2 linked regions of the Oceanicoccus sp. KOV_DT_Chl genome follow. The protein of the gene in region 1 interacts with the protein of each later gene in a pairwise test. Links are inferred from orthologs where the notes say so. Each region holds a gene or a part of one and is shown in the gene's direction. Other genes may lie near its edges.

Evidence for each region.
Region 2: the proteins of UNITIG_RS18500 (region 1) and ureG interact in binary tests that used the Escherichia coli proteins (3 or more experiments, as listed by UniProt). The link is inferred for Oceanicoccus sp. KOV_DT_Chl from one-to-one orthologs.

What each region holds. Positions count from the first base shown.
Region 1 is NZ_FQLF01000005.1:245,157-252,400, forward strand. Bases 2,902-5,872 are described here. They hold UNITIG_RS18500 (peptidylprolyl isomerase), read left to right. Parts: upstream 2,902-4,134; coding sequence 4,135-4,611; downstream 4,612-5,872. Other genes in these bases: UNITIG_RS18490 (DUF2959 domain-containing protein), read left to right, coding at 2,902-3,143; UNITIG_RS18495 (alkylphosphonate utilization protein), read left to right, coding at 3,272-3,841; UNITIG_RS18505 (hypothetical protein), read right to left, coding at 4,644-5,381; UNITIG_RS18510 (PadR family transcriptional regulator), read right to left, coding at 5,463-5,872. Also shown: fusA (elongation factor G), read left to right, coding at 1-510; UNITIG_RS18470 (VOC family protein), read right to left, coding at 584-958; UNITIG_RS18475 (nuclear transport factor 2 family protein), read left to right, coding at 1,157-1,597; UNITIG_RS18480 (NUDIX domain-containing protein), read right to left, coding at 1,631-2,116; UNITIG_RS18485 (YqaE/Pmp3 family membrane protein), read left to right, coding at 2,275-2,469; more of UNITIG_RS18490, read left to right, coding at 2,496-2,901; more of UNITIG_RS18510, read right to left, coding at 5,873-6,131; UNITIG_RS18515 (TonB-dependent receptor), read left to right, coding at 6,269-7,244. UniProt on the Escherichia coli protein: Folding helper with both chaperone and peptidyl-prolyl cis-trans isomerase (PPIase) activities. Chaperone activity prevents aggregation of unfolded or partially folded proteins and promotes their correct folding.
Region 2 is NZ_FQLF01000002.1:1,635,391-1,642,648, reverse strand. The notes cover bases 2,391-5,375. They hold ureG (urease accessory protein UreG), read left to right. Parts: upstream 2,391-3,544; coding sequence 3,545-4,207; downstream 4,208-5,375. Other genes in these bases: ureE (urease accessory protein UreE), read left to right, coding at 2,393-2,857. Also shown: ureA (urease subunit gamma), read left to right, coding at 1-291; UNITIG_RS11465 (urease subunit beta), read left to right, coding at 322-630; urea ABC transporter permease subunit UrtB, read left to right, coding at 5,991-7,258. UniProt on the Escherichia coli protein: Involved in the maturation of [NiFe] hydrogenases. Required for nickel insertion into the metal center of the hydrogenase. Exhibits a low intrinsic GTPase activity, which is essential for nickel insertion.

The sequences.
Region 1 (7,244 bases):
GTTGGCGGTAATGTACCCAAGGAATTCTTCCCTGCGGTAGAGAAAGGCTTCAAGAGCATGATGGAGCAAGGCCCACTGGCTGGATTCCCGGTACTGGATGTTGAAGTTGAACTGTACGATGGTAGCTACCACGCCGTTGACTCTTCGGCTATTGCGTTCGAAATCGCTGCTAAAGGTGCATTCCGTCAGTCTATGCCTAAAGCCGGACCACAGCTGATAGAGCCCATCATGAACGTTGACGTATTCACTCCAGACGATCACGTGGGTGATGTTATCGGTGACTTGAACCGTCGTCGTGGCATGATCAAGGATCAGGAAGCAGGCGTTAGTGGTGTGCGCATCAAAGCAGATGTGCCACTGTCAGAAATGTTTGGCTACATTGGTCACTTGCGTACCATTACTTCTGGTCGCGGTCAGTTTTCAATGGAGTTCTCACACTATATGCCATGCCCAGCCAATGTGTCTGTTGACGTTATTGCTGCTGAAAAAGAAAGACAAGCGAATAAGTAATTAGCCGCTTAACAATCAAAAGCCCCGCTAGCTAAACACTAACGGGGCTTTTTTATACCGCTCGTTTAACCCGTTATTTCACGGTGAAATTTAATTCTACTGCGGTTCCTGCCGGGTCCCGAACAAACAATTGCGACTGTCCAATCTGCGTCATATCAAGCCGGTCATAATGCACCTCCATAGCATCCAGCTTGGCAATCGTTGCCGCCAAATCATCACAAGCAAATGCAATGTGATCAAAAAAACCAGTACCGGTCACAGCGCGATTATTATCTTCCAATAAATGCAATATGGGATGATCTCCAGCGTAAAGCCAATAACCGGTAAACCCAAAATCCGGCCTAAACCCGGGCTTTAAATCCAATAGCTGATCATAAAATGAAAGCACTTCCGCCAGCACATCCGCAGGCGCATTGATAGCAAAATGATGAATTCGCTGAAGTGCCATAGACTTTTCTCTAACTATATTAATGATTAGGTAGTATCGACCAGCCCCGCCTCAAAGATCAATCAGCAAGCAACGGCCTTAACAGATTGTAACTTTATAAGGCAGCATATACTTTGGTGACATTCCTGTGCTGTGATAGCCTGAAATTATTCTCAACCAAACAGGAATAACATTATGGGACGTTAGAATCGCGAAGAAATCGAACAAGCCTTCGATAAATTTCAAGCCGCTGCATTGACCGGCGCTCAAACCAAAGACTGGACCGACTGGGCTAATTGCTTTACTGAAGATGCAACTTATTTTGAACATCACTACGGTAAATTCTGGGGGCGAGAAAACATAAAAGTATGGATCACCAAAACCATGAATAGCTGGCCCGCCAGCAGCATGACGGCCTTTCCTGTTACCTGGTATTCCATTGATGAAAACAAAGGCTGGGTGTTCTGTGAAGTGATGAACCGCATGGAAGATTTAGGCGATGGCAAGATATATCAGGAACCTAACATCACCATATTGCACTATGCTGGTAATGGCTTATTTAGCTATGAAGAAGATGCCTATAACCCACATAACATGGGTGTCACTATCGGCGCCTGGATTGAAAAGAAAAAAGAATTAGAGGCCAAACCTGCGGAGTAAATACTCCGTGGTTGTTCGTCCAACCTATCAAAATCAAACACCGAACCCCTGCGCTGCCACCCAATCATTAATCGCCAAGCCGGTACCCATATCCCATCCTTTTAACTTTTCTTTTGGCACAATTTTATAAGCATCCAACTCATGATTCAGTTTAATATCGCCTTGCGCTCGCACATGGTAAGCGATAATAACCTGATTCTGCTCGGCAAAAGAATAAACCCCCACCAGTGACGATTCGATCACCTGCAAACCTAACTCCTCCTCCGTTTCACGATGGGCACAGACTTGCGGGTCTTCCTGCTGCTCTAAAAACCCGGTAATTATTGAAAAAAAATCGTGCTTCCAGGCTGCGTTATGTGCCAGCACTACCCCCTCATCAACCTCAACAATCATCGCCACCACCGGCGTTGGATTATTCCAAAACACGAAATTACAGGCATCGGCAGCACAGCCCCGACGATGCTCACCATCAATTATCACAGGGGTAAGGGGATTAGCACATTGGGGACAGTAATTCATAACATCTCTCTTCTAAGTGTTTCTCTTTCAGCTTGATTCCATGCGATTATAACGCAGGCTTCAAAAAAAAAATCAATGAGTAAGCACCAGCCTGTTGAGCACACTCCCGCTTAAGGCTACTATTATTCGCAGTGACCACCACTGAATAAAGGATCAACATGCGTTTACTTCTGGCTATCTTACTGCCCTGGCTACAATTCTTCACCATCGGCCGTCCCTTTGCTGGCATCATTTGCCTGATATTGCAATTAACGCTCATCGGCTGGGTGCCAGCGGCTATCTGGTCGGTATACGCCTTGAGCCAATATAATACCGATAAAAAAATTAACCAAGCACTTGGCAATAATAAATAAACTGTCAGCTCGCTTTAGGAATTCCCATGAAATTATTAACGCACATTTTATTTGCTGCCGGCTTAATATTGCTCACCGCCTGTGAAAGCACTTATTACAATGCCATGGAAGAAATCGGCATTCACAAACGCGATATATTAATTGATCGCTTAGAAGAAGCGCAGCAAGCACAGCAAGAAGGCCAGCAACAATTTAAAAATGCGCTGGAACAATTTAAAGCGGTAGCGAGTTTTGATGGCGGTGATGTGGAAACCATGTATAACCGCCTTAATGACGAATACGAGGACAGCGTTGCAGCAGCCGAAAACATCAGCAACAGAATCGAAAAAGTCGATTCTGTTGCGCAAGCTTTATTTGATGAATGGAAAGAAGAACTGGGACAGTACACCAACCAAAATCTGCGCCGTGACAGCGAAAGAAAGCTACAGGATACCCAACGCCGTTATAAAAATTTATTGAATGCTATGCAAAAAGCAGAAAAATCTATTGCCCCGGTACTCGCAACGCTGCATGACAACACGCTGTATCTTAAACATAACCTGAATGCTCGCGCGATCAGCTCACTCAAAAATGAACTCGGCAATGTAAATCGTAATGTCTCTTCGCTACTGGCAGAGATGGAAAAAGCTATCAAAGAATCCGATACCTTTATTTCCGAGCTTCGGAAAGGTTAGAACTTTTTACTGCCCACTTTTGATCCTTTTAGCCAGCGTAAAAATTATCCCGCACATTGGATAATCATTTGCGGTAAAGGCATAATGCGCCTCCTGATGTAATAGCAAATACTTCCAAGAGCCCATTCATGCCTATTGATAAAGCCTTAATCAAACGCAGTCACTCTCGCTGCGAATTATGTACCAGTAAAGACGATCTGAATACGTATGAAATTCCACCTGACCACGATGGCAGCGTGGATAAAAGCATCCTCTTATGTAACACCTGTCTAAGCCAAATCCAGTACCCGGAAACAACTGAAGTGAACCACTGGCGCTGCCTGAATGACAGCATGTGGAGTCAAACACCGGCAGTGCAAGTGATGGCCTGGCGGCAATTAAAACAGCTATCCACTGAAAGCTGGGCGCAGGATTTACTGGAAATGCTGTATTTGGATGAAGATACACAAACGTGGGCAGAAGCCGCTTTAAGCAATAGCGACCAGCCAGCCACTTTGGATAGCAATGGTGCCGCGCTGGAGGCAGGCGATACTGTGACCTTAATCAAAGATCTGGTGGTTAAAGGTGCCAACTTTACCGCCAAGCGCGGTACCGCAGTCCGTGGCATTTCGCTAACCAACAACCCCGAGCAAATTGAAGGCCGAGTCAATGGCACCCGTATTGTCCTGCTGACCAAATTTTTGAAGAAATCGAACTAACCCCCACTTTCGAGCGAGGCTTGACGAAGCTCTCGCCCCGGAAAAGTAAATAATTCACCCCCCTATATTTGCCCGATACCAGTAAGCCCGATACACTAGCCGACAGTTTAAATGGTGTATTTCAAAACGAAAACAGGGGTAATACGGCGAAGATCGCTACCTGAGCGCGAAACTAGCCACTTCTAAACCTTGAAAAACAGCTTCTGAACCCAATATAACCCGTTAATAATGACAAACCACCACTTTAGCGCTTGCCTCCACTGCGCCTACACTTTAATCACTGAGGAAATCTCATGTTAATCGGACAAAATTCAGTCGTCAGCATTCAATACACCCTTACCAATGACAAGGGTGAGGTCATGGACCAATCGCAAGCTGGCGAACCCCTCATTTACTTGCATGGCGCTGACGGCATCATCCCTGGCCTGGAAAACGAATTAACCGGTAAAGTGGCGGGCGCAGCATTTAAAGTCACCATCAAGCCAGAAGAAGCATATGGCGACCATATCGCAGAAATGGTGCAGCAAGTACCTCGCAGCGCATTCCCAGCTGATGCCGAAATTCAACCGGGCATGCAATTTAACGCCGACTCTCCCAATGGCCCAATGACAGTAATGGTCACGGAGGTGAGTGACGACACGGTCACTGTAGACGGCAATCACCCATTGGCCGGCTTTACACTACATTTTGAAGGCACCATTGAAGATGTGCGTCAGGCTACTGATGAAGAATTAGAGCACGGCCATGCCCATGGCCCTCATACTCACTAAAAAGTGCTGACTAGATACTTAGCAGCGACCAATTAAGGCGCTGCTAAGTATTGCTCCAGCCGCGTATCCCAGCAATTCATTTCATCCTGCTGCCACACATAGCGCTGCATAACATCCTTTTGATCCAGCCAAAATAACGTTCCCGGCTGGTATTCCCCGCCAAAATATTCATAGCGAGCCGCGTCAATACTGCGCCCGTCAATGTTAATGGTTTCATGCTCTTGAAAGCGGGCCTGCCGCTGACTTAATAGAGGCGTGAGTAATTGCTCTGTATCCTGCGGATTGCGAATCCAGGGCACTAAAACCTGACTCTCACCTTGTACCAACAATCGCTGAATTACATCACCGTTGTAAATACGCATCAGCGGTGAAACGATATAACCTTCCGCCAACTCAAGTTCAGTTTCTTCTACCGCACCTTCTAAAGTTACACGTTTTATCTGCGCATAATTGGCACTGAATTGATAATGCGCGGACAATTGCTTGATTGCATCGTCCGCAAAGATCTTTATCACTACATCAAACTGGGTTATTTGGTTAGCATGTGCCAGCGATTGCACAAAAATTTTATTGCCAAACTCGCGGGAATCTCTTTCAGCACGCACAATAATGTCACCCTGTGCATTGCGATGACGAGACCAGGGTTCGCTGACTTTAGTTTTCTCGGCAAACACGGTGCCGCCAATCTGGCTTTCGTGATAATAGTTGTAACAGCCGTGATCAATAAGCGTTTCGTCGTCGCCGACCGGGGTAGGTATGGTAATACTCATAATTTTTATCTTGGGAAAATCTTGTTTGTAGAAAATAAAACCGCAAGGCTATCAGCACATTAAGCTGGCGCACAGAAAAAATTAATTTTTATTTTCCCGACTGTCGACCTGACCCAATAAATTTTCCAGCCGCTGCAATACTCGCTGATAAGCTTCATGCCCAAGCGTTTGTGCCTGCCGACTATCGCCATTGGTATCCGGCATGGCCGTTAATAATGCTTGTGTCGATTCAGCCCAATGAATACGAGCCTCCATCACATCAACCAAATATTCAAGCGCGATGCCATTGTAGGGAGCCCCTGGCATGGTGCGGATCGTTTCATCCTCAAAGTCACCAATAATTGCAGCGTAGGCAGCTGCTTCCTTAACTGCAGTGTCCTTTACTGCGGCTAAATTGTTGCGCAAGGTTTCCATATCGCCGGAGCCAGCATAGAGAAACTTTAGCATGGCTTCATACTGCATGGTGAAGTACGTTTCAGTCGGTGCTGCCAACCACTCCTGTAATGCTGCTCTTCCCTCTTCATTGACCGTATAAATAGTGCGCGTTCGACCGCCGTTGTCCTCTGTATGACTGGTCACCAAGCCCAGGCCCTCCAGTTTTTTGGGCTCTGAATAAACATGACTTTCAGCGCGGGACCAGAAAGCACGGAGCACACTCTCTTTCATATGATTATTCAATTCGTAAGCAGACCAGGGGCGACGTGCCAACAGGCCCAAAATAGCATAGGAAGTGGGGGTCAATTTTCTCATGACGACACTATAGCCTAAATGGGTGATGCCGTTACTCCAAATAGGAGTAATATTCGCTTTCGACAAAATAATACTACAAATTGGAGTATATATATGAAAGATCGGGGCGTAATTTCATCCCACTGGCAGCATTGCCAATGGCCATTTTGCTAGCCAATAGTGCGGCGGCGGAGCTGGTCATTGAAGAAATCATGGTGACTGCACAAAAGCGTACGGAAAGCACACAGGATATTGGTGCTGCCATTAGCGCCGTACAGGGCGATTCTTTAGAACGCTTGAATATTCTGGACTTTACCAGTGTTGAACAACTTACTACTGGCTTGACCCTGGACGATAGCAATGCTCGCAATACCACCATCAGTATGCGTGGCGTGACGTATGATTCGGAAGGTACGGCCAACCCAACAGTAGATGCCTACTGGAACGGCGTGCCAGTGCGTAATGATGCAGTGTTCAACCAATTATTTGATATCAGCCGAATCGAAGTGTTACGCGGCCCACAAGGGACGTTACAGGGGCAAACATCGCCCGCTGGCGCGATCGTTATCCACAGCCGCAAACCCAATTTCGAAGGCAATGTTGAAGGCTATATCAGCACCACCGTTACTGAGAATAATGGCTTTTCTACACAAGCCGCAATCGACCTTCCCGTGGTTGAAAACACACTGGCGGTGCGTATTGCCGCCAATTATGACGATAATGATATGGATGGTATCCGCAATATCAATACCGGCAGTACCCAAAGCAGCCACAGTGATGCCGGCCGTATTACCATTGCCTGGGAACCTAGCGACACTCTGACTACCAGCCTGACCCATGAATACAGCGAGCAGGAATTAAACGACTTTAAAGACATGGCCGGCACTGACCTCCTAGGTAATGGCAATCCAGATCTGGACACCTATGACCGCAAAGGGTTAAACCAACTTGATGCCACATTTGATAAACGCAACCGCTTAACGGTACTGAATGTCGATTGGGAGGTTTTTGGTCATCAACTCACGGCTATCAGCGGTTATCAGGATATCCATCAATTTGACTCCAGAGATATTGATCGAGCCAATTACAGCCCGCTTCCCCAGTTACAACAGGTCACCACTGAGTACGATATTT
Region 2 (7,258 bases), on another replicon or contig:
CCACGTGATAAAGATAAGCTGTTAATTTTTACCGCCGCACTGTTGGCGGAGCGGCGCAAAGCCAAAGGGTTGAAGCTGAATTATCCGGAAGCAGTCGCGCTAATCAGTGCAGAAATTATGGAAGGTGCGCGTGAAGGCCGATCGGTCGCGGATATGATGAGTCATGGTCGCACTATTCTCAGTGCCGATGAGGTTATGGATGGTGTCGCTGAAATGCTGCATGAGGTACAGGTCGAAGCCACTTTTCCCGATGGTACTAAATTAGTCACGGTGCATAACCCGATTGTTTAATGGCGTTGCTGCCGCTACAAGGAGCATAAAATGATTCCAGGTGAAGTCGAAGTCAGAGCCGGCGAGATTGAACTCAATCCCGGTCGTCAAACTATCACGTTAACGGTTGCCAATAGCGGTGACCGCCCGATTCAGGTGGGTTCTCATTATCACTTTTTTGAAACGAATCCGGCCTTGCAATTTGATCGGGCTGCGGCCAGAGGGTTTCGCCTGAATATTGCTGCCGGCACTGCGGTGCGATTTGAGCCGGGTCAGGGCCGTGAGGTGGAATTGGTGGCACTAGCCGGTGAGCGCAAAGTATATGGTTTACGCGGTGAGATTATGGGCGCGTTAGATTAATTTAAATAAATGAAATAAGTATGTGCTGGAGTAACTGATGACTACCATTGATCGCCGCGCCTATGCGGATATGTATGGTCCAACCGTGGGTGACCGCGTACGCTTGGGTGATACCGAGTTGTGGATAGAGGTTGAGAAAGATTTTACCCACTACGGTGAAGAGGTAAAGTTTGGCGGCGGTAAAGTAATTCGCGATGGCATGGGCCAAAGCCAGCGCGCCAGCACCGGCACGCCAGATACGGTGATCACCAACGCCTTGATTCTTGATCACTGGGGCATTGTCAAAGCGGATGTGGCGATTAAAGCGGGCCGCATTCAAGCTATCGGTAAAGCGGGTAATCCTGATATTCAATCCGGTATCGATATTATTATTGGCCCCTGTACCGAAGTGATTGCGGGGAGGGACAAATCCTCACCGCCGGCGGTATCGATTCCCATATTCATTTTATTTGTCCGCAGCAAATCGAAGAAGCGTTAATGAGCGGTGTGACTACCATGTTAGGTGGCGGCACGGGTCCAGCAACCGGCACCAATGCGACGACGTGTACGCCAGGCCCATGGCATATTGGCAAGATGTTACAAGCTGCTGAAGCATTCCCGATGAACCTGGGTTTTCTCGGCAAGGGTAATGCCAGCTTACCAATATCGTTAGAAGAGCAGCTCGCTGCCGGGGCAATGGGATTAAAATTACATGAAGACTGGGGCACAACGCCGGCGTCTATCGATAATTGTTTAACAGTCGCTGAAAAATACGATGTGCAAGTGGCGATTCATACTGACACCTTGAATGAGTCCGGTTTTGTTGAAGATACATTGGCGGCGTTTAAAGGTCGCACCATTCATACTTATCACACGGAAGGGGCCGGTGGTGGTCATGCGCCTGATATTATCAAAGCCTGTGGTGAGTCTAACGTTTTACCTTCGTCAACAAATCCGACCCGTCCCTATACGATCAATACCGTGGATGAGCATTTGGATATGTTGATGGTGTGTCATCATCTTGATCCTAATATTCCCGAAGATGTAGCTTTTGCCGATTCCCGTATCCGTCGGGAAACAATAGCTGCTGAAGATATTTTGCATGATCTGGGCGCGTTTTCGATGATTGCTTCGGACTCACAAGCGATGGGTCGCGTTGGTGAAGTGGTTTGTCGCACCTGGCAAACCGCACATAAAATGAAAGTGCAGCGCGGTGCCTTGCAAGGCGATAGTAATTACTCGGATAATTTGCGGGCAAAAAGATACATCGCAAAATATACCATTAACCCGGCGATTGCTCATGGTATTGCCCATGAAGTAGGTTCTATTGAAGTGGGCAAACTGGCGGATTTAGTGCTGTGGAAACCGATGTTTTTTGGCATTAAGCCAGCGATGATTATTAAAGGCGGAATGATTGCTGCCGCGCCGATGGGCGATCCCAATGCGTCTATTCCAACACCACAGCCGGTCCATTACCGACCAATGTTTGGCGCTTTTGGTAAAGCGGTAGCGGCAACCTCGGTGAGTTTTGTCAGCGAAGCGGCGATTCAGGCCGGTGTCGCTCATGCACTGGGTTTGGATAAATTATTAGTCGCTTGTAAAAATACCCGCAGTGTCACCAAGGCCGATATGATCTTGAATAATTGGCAACCGCAGATGGAAGTTGATCCTGAGACTTATGAAGTGCGCGCCAATGGTGAGCTGTTAGTGTGTGAGCCAGCAACAGTATTGCCGCTGGCGCAACGCTATTCCCTATTTTGATTTTTTAATTTGAAGTTAGCCAATGAAAGAATGTTTTGAACTGAGTGAGCAGCCAGCCGGGCCAGCAGCGTTAGCGATAGAGCTGGATTATCAACAGCGGCAAAAAAGTCGGCATAAAGCGCAAACGGTTTGTGGTGAAACGCTGGGCTGGTTTTTAGAGCGCGGCCGGGTATTACAACACGACGATGTGTTGCAATGCAGTGATGGTAGCTGTGTAAAAGTCATTGCCGCTGCTGAAACTGTGTCAGAAGTGTGCAGTGATGATGCCCATTTATTAATGCGTGCGGCCTATCATTTAGGTAATCGTCATGTGCCCTTACAAATTGGCGCGGATTATATACGCTATCAACATGATCATGTGTTAGATGACATGGTGTTGGGTTTAGGGCTAACAGTTGAGAGCTGTCAGCGCCCCTTTCATCCCGAGAACGGTGCTTATCATGGCCAGACAAAAAACCATGACCATTCTCATGATCACGCCCACTAAATACTGATGAATACTTCGCTGTTACATTTAATGCACTTGGTCAGTCCGGCCTTGCCAGTAGGTGCCTACGCTTATTCGCAGGGGCAGGAATATGCCGTGGAGTTGGGGCACTTGCCAGATCAAGCAGCGGCACAGCAATGGATAGAGGGGTTATGCGTCACAGCATGGCGCATTTGGATTTGCCAGTATTGGCGCGCCTGTATTCTGCGTGGCAAGTTAAAGACCTGACGCGAGTAAATGAGTGGAATAGTTATTTATTAGCCAGCCGTGAATCAGCCGAGTTTGAATTGGAAGATGTGCAAATGGGTCGCGGCTTGATGCGTTTGTTAGCCTCACTAGGGGTTGATGAAGCCGCCGCATGGCCACGTCAGTACCCCGCCAGTTTTGCTACCGCGTTTGCGCTGGCCGGCGTTCACTGGCAGGTCGATCAAACTTCTTTGATGCACGGCCTGTGTTGGAGCTGGTTAGAGAATCAAGTCGCTGCTGCCACCAAGTTAGTGCCGCTGGGGCAGACCCAGGCGCAGCAATTATTGGTCGCCTTAATGACGAGTGTAGAGCAGTGCTGCCAGCAGGCAATGACTTTAGCTGATGATGACATTGGCGCTGGTCTGCCGGCATTGGCGATTATCTCAGCGCAACATGAAACCCAGTATTCCCGTTTATTTAGATCCTAGATTGAGGTTAATCGTGACAGCAACAATACCAACACCAACAAAAACCGCACAACAAAAACCCGCACTCCGTCTCGGTATCGGTGGCCCGGTCGGCTCCGGTAAAACGGCATTGGTCAAAGAGCTCTGCGCGCAACTTAAGGACCGTTTAAATATTGCTGTAATTACCAATGATATTTATACCCGCGAAGATGCCGAGTTTTTATTACGCCATGATGTGTTACCGGCCGATAGAATTATCGGTGTTGAGACTGGAGGTTGCCCGCATACGGCCATTCGTGAAGATGCATCGATGAATTTATCCGCGGTGGAAGAACTCAATGACCGCTTTCCCGGTTTGGAATTAGTGATGATCGAAAGCGGTGGTGATAATCTGGCGGCGACGTTTAGCCCTGAATTATCGGACCTCACCATTTATGTTATCGATGTATCTGCGGGGGATAAAATACCGCGCAAAGGCGGTCCCGGCATTACCAAATCAGATTTATTGGTGATTAATAAAATCGATTTAGCGCCCTTGGTTGGTGCTGATTTAGCGGTAATGGATCGCGATGCTAAAAAAATGCGTGGCGACAGACCCTTCGTTTTTTCCAATTTAAAAACTCAGCAGGGCTTGGCCGATATTATTGATTTCATAATCAATCAAGGTATGTTGACCCCTGACCCTGTGGCTGTCTAAGTCACATCCCCAATATGGTGCGGCTTTTTTAAAGCTGCCCTCTCTTTTTGATTATTCATTGCATGTAAGCCTGACTGGGGCAACCTGGTAGCTAGGTTTAGTGCTATTCGTTATTCAATATTCGCCAAACGTTCATAAATGAGGCGCATTTTTTTTGTCGCACTGAAGTTGTGCGCAATTTTGCGCCATTATGGACGCAGAGCTTATGCCTTAGGAATATGCTGTGGCGTAAGCCTATGAATCATAATGATTTTTTAGCTTATTACAGAAAAAAAATAAAGATTGGCATTAATTCTGCTCTAAGGCTTTGTGTCGTAAACAAGAACAATATCCTTGGAGATCAATCATGGAAATAAAAAAGCAGTGGGCGAAAACCGGTGCTAAAGCATTAGGTGTTGCCGCGCTCGCGTTAAGCGCAGCGATTACACAAGCAGCAGATACAATCAAAGTCGGTGTATTGCACTCTTTGTCAGGCACGATGGCAATCAGTGAAACGACCTTGAAAGACACCGTGTTGATGATGGTGGAAGAGCAAAATAAAAAAGGTGGATTGTTGGGCAAAAAACTGGAAGCGGTTGTTGTTGATCCCGCTTCTGATTGGCCTTTATTCGCAGAAAAAACCAAAGAGCTAATCGAGCAAAAAGATGTTGATGTAATTTTCGGTTGCTGGACCTCAGTATCACGTAAGTCAGTGTTACCGGTTATTGAAAAGCTAAATGGTTTGTTATTTTATCCCGTACAGTATGAGGGTGAAGAATCCTCTAAAAATGTTTTCTATACGGGTGCAGCGCCAAACCAGCAGGCAATCCCTGCGGTAGATTATTTAATGGAAGAAGAAGGCGTTAAGCGTTGGGTATTGGAAGGTACTGACTACGTTTACCCACAAACGACTAACAAAATCTTAAAAGCGTATTTAATCAGCAAAGGTGTAGCAGAAGCCGATATTTCCGTTAACTACACGCCGTTTGGTTTCTCTGAGTGGACTACGCGCGTTTCTGAAATCAAAAAGTTCGGTTCAGCGGGAAAAAAGACTGCGGTTGTTTCAACAGTTAATGGCGATGCTAACGTACCGTTCTACAAAGAGCTAGCTAACCAGGGTATTTCTGCGGAAGACATTCCAGTAGTTGCTTTCTCGGTAGGTGAAGAAGAGCTTTCCGGTTTTGATACAGCACCATTAGTTGGTCACTTGGCTGCATGGAATTACTTCCAGAGTGCCGAGTCTGACGCCAACGATGAATTTATTGCCAAGTGGAAAAATTCATTGGTGATGACAAGCGCGTAACGAATGATCCAATGGAAGCCACTTATATTGGTTTTAAAGCCTGGGCTAAAGCCGTTGAAAAAGCGGGTTCAGTTGAAGTGGATAAAGTACGTCCTGCGATGTATGGCATTGAAGTGAGTAACTTAACCGGTGGTATGGCCAAGGTTTTACCAAACCATCACTTTACCAAGCCAGTATTGATTGGCGAAATTCAGGCTGATGGTCAATTTGAGATTGTTTCGCAAACCAAGGAAGTTGCTGGTGATGCGTGGACTGATCATTTGGCTGAGTCAGCAAAGGTTATCTCTGATTGGCAGAACCCTGCTATCAACTGTGGTAACTACAATACTGAAACCAAAAAATGTTCTGGTCAAAATTTCTAAATTCATGTTCTAAGTGAATGTAGACCAGTCAACTATGTGGCTGCCGGGAGGGCGGTTCCATACCTCTCTCCCTGCGCTAATAATAGTGGCTTCTACTGCAAAGTAAGAAGCCATTTTTTTTAATAAATTGGGCCAGTAAATGAAACGCCTCGGATTAATTTTTCTCTGTTTACAATGTCTTTTCTTTGCTCCTGTTGCATTGACGAGTGATTTTGAAGACGCGCTAGCAGAATTGATAACAAACTCTAATAAAGAAAAAGCTAGAGCTATTGATGCCTTGGCCATTATTGATGATGAGCGTGTATTGCCTAGTTTAAAGGCGTTGTTAGACGCACGGCTGTACTATCGTGATGAAGACAAAAAGTTGGTTTATATTGACGAGATTGAAGACCGCTTAAAAATTACCTTGGTAACAAGCGGTGAAGTATTAGATATCACTAACAAGAAAACGATTACTAAAATTCGCATCAATAATAAATTGCGACGGGTATTGCGGGCTAATATCGCAAAATTAGAATTGACCGTTAAAAACGATGATTTACGTTTGCTATCGGCACAAAACCTTACCAAGACGCCAGACCCGGAGTTGCGTGAAGAAATTTATCGTGCAATCAAGTCAGAAAAAAATATAAAAGTTAAATCAGCCATGCAGCTGGCATTGGCGATGATTGATATTGATAGTAAAGATCAAACGCTAAGATTAAATGCCATGCAAACAATAGGTGGCAGCGTAGCACCAGAGGCAGTCAATGTACTGAATCGCCTCACTTTACGCGATGACAGTGGCAAATATCTTGAATCCAATCCTGAAATAGTGGCGTTGGCGGTCAAGCAGTTAAAGGACGCAAAAAGCAAGTTGCGTTTTTATAAAGTTATCGAAGATTTTATTTTTGGCTTGAGTTTAGGGTCTATTTTATTATTGGCCGCGATTGGCCTGGCAATTACCTTCGGCGTTATGGGCGTGATTAACATGGCTCATGGCGAAATGATTATGCTGGGCGCCTATACCACCTTTGCGGTTCAGCAAATATTCCCCAATTTTATTCAATACTCATTATTTATCGCGATACCTGCAGCCTTTTTAGTTTCAGGCTTGGTCGGGGTATTGATTGAACGTTTGGTTATTCGGCATTTATATGGTCGCCAGTTAGATACGCTGCTCGCCACTTTTGGTATCAGCCTGATCTTACAGCAAGCAGTGCGTATGTATAGCTCAAACAATGTAGCGGTGGTGAGCCCTGATTTTATCAGTGGTTTTTGGCAGATGAATGATGCAGTTGCCATTACCTATAACCGCATTTATGTGTTGTTTTTTAGCTTGATAGTGTTAGGTGTACTCGCATTGATGTTGAAAAAAACATTGCTAGGTTTACAAATGCGAGCGGTAACGCAGGATAGGCCTATGGC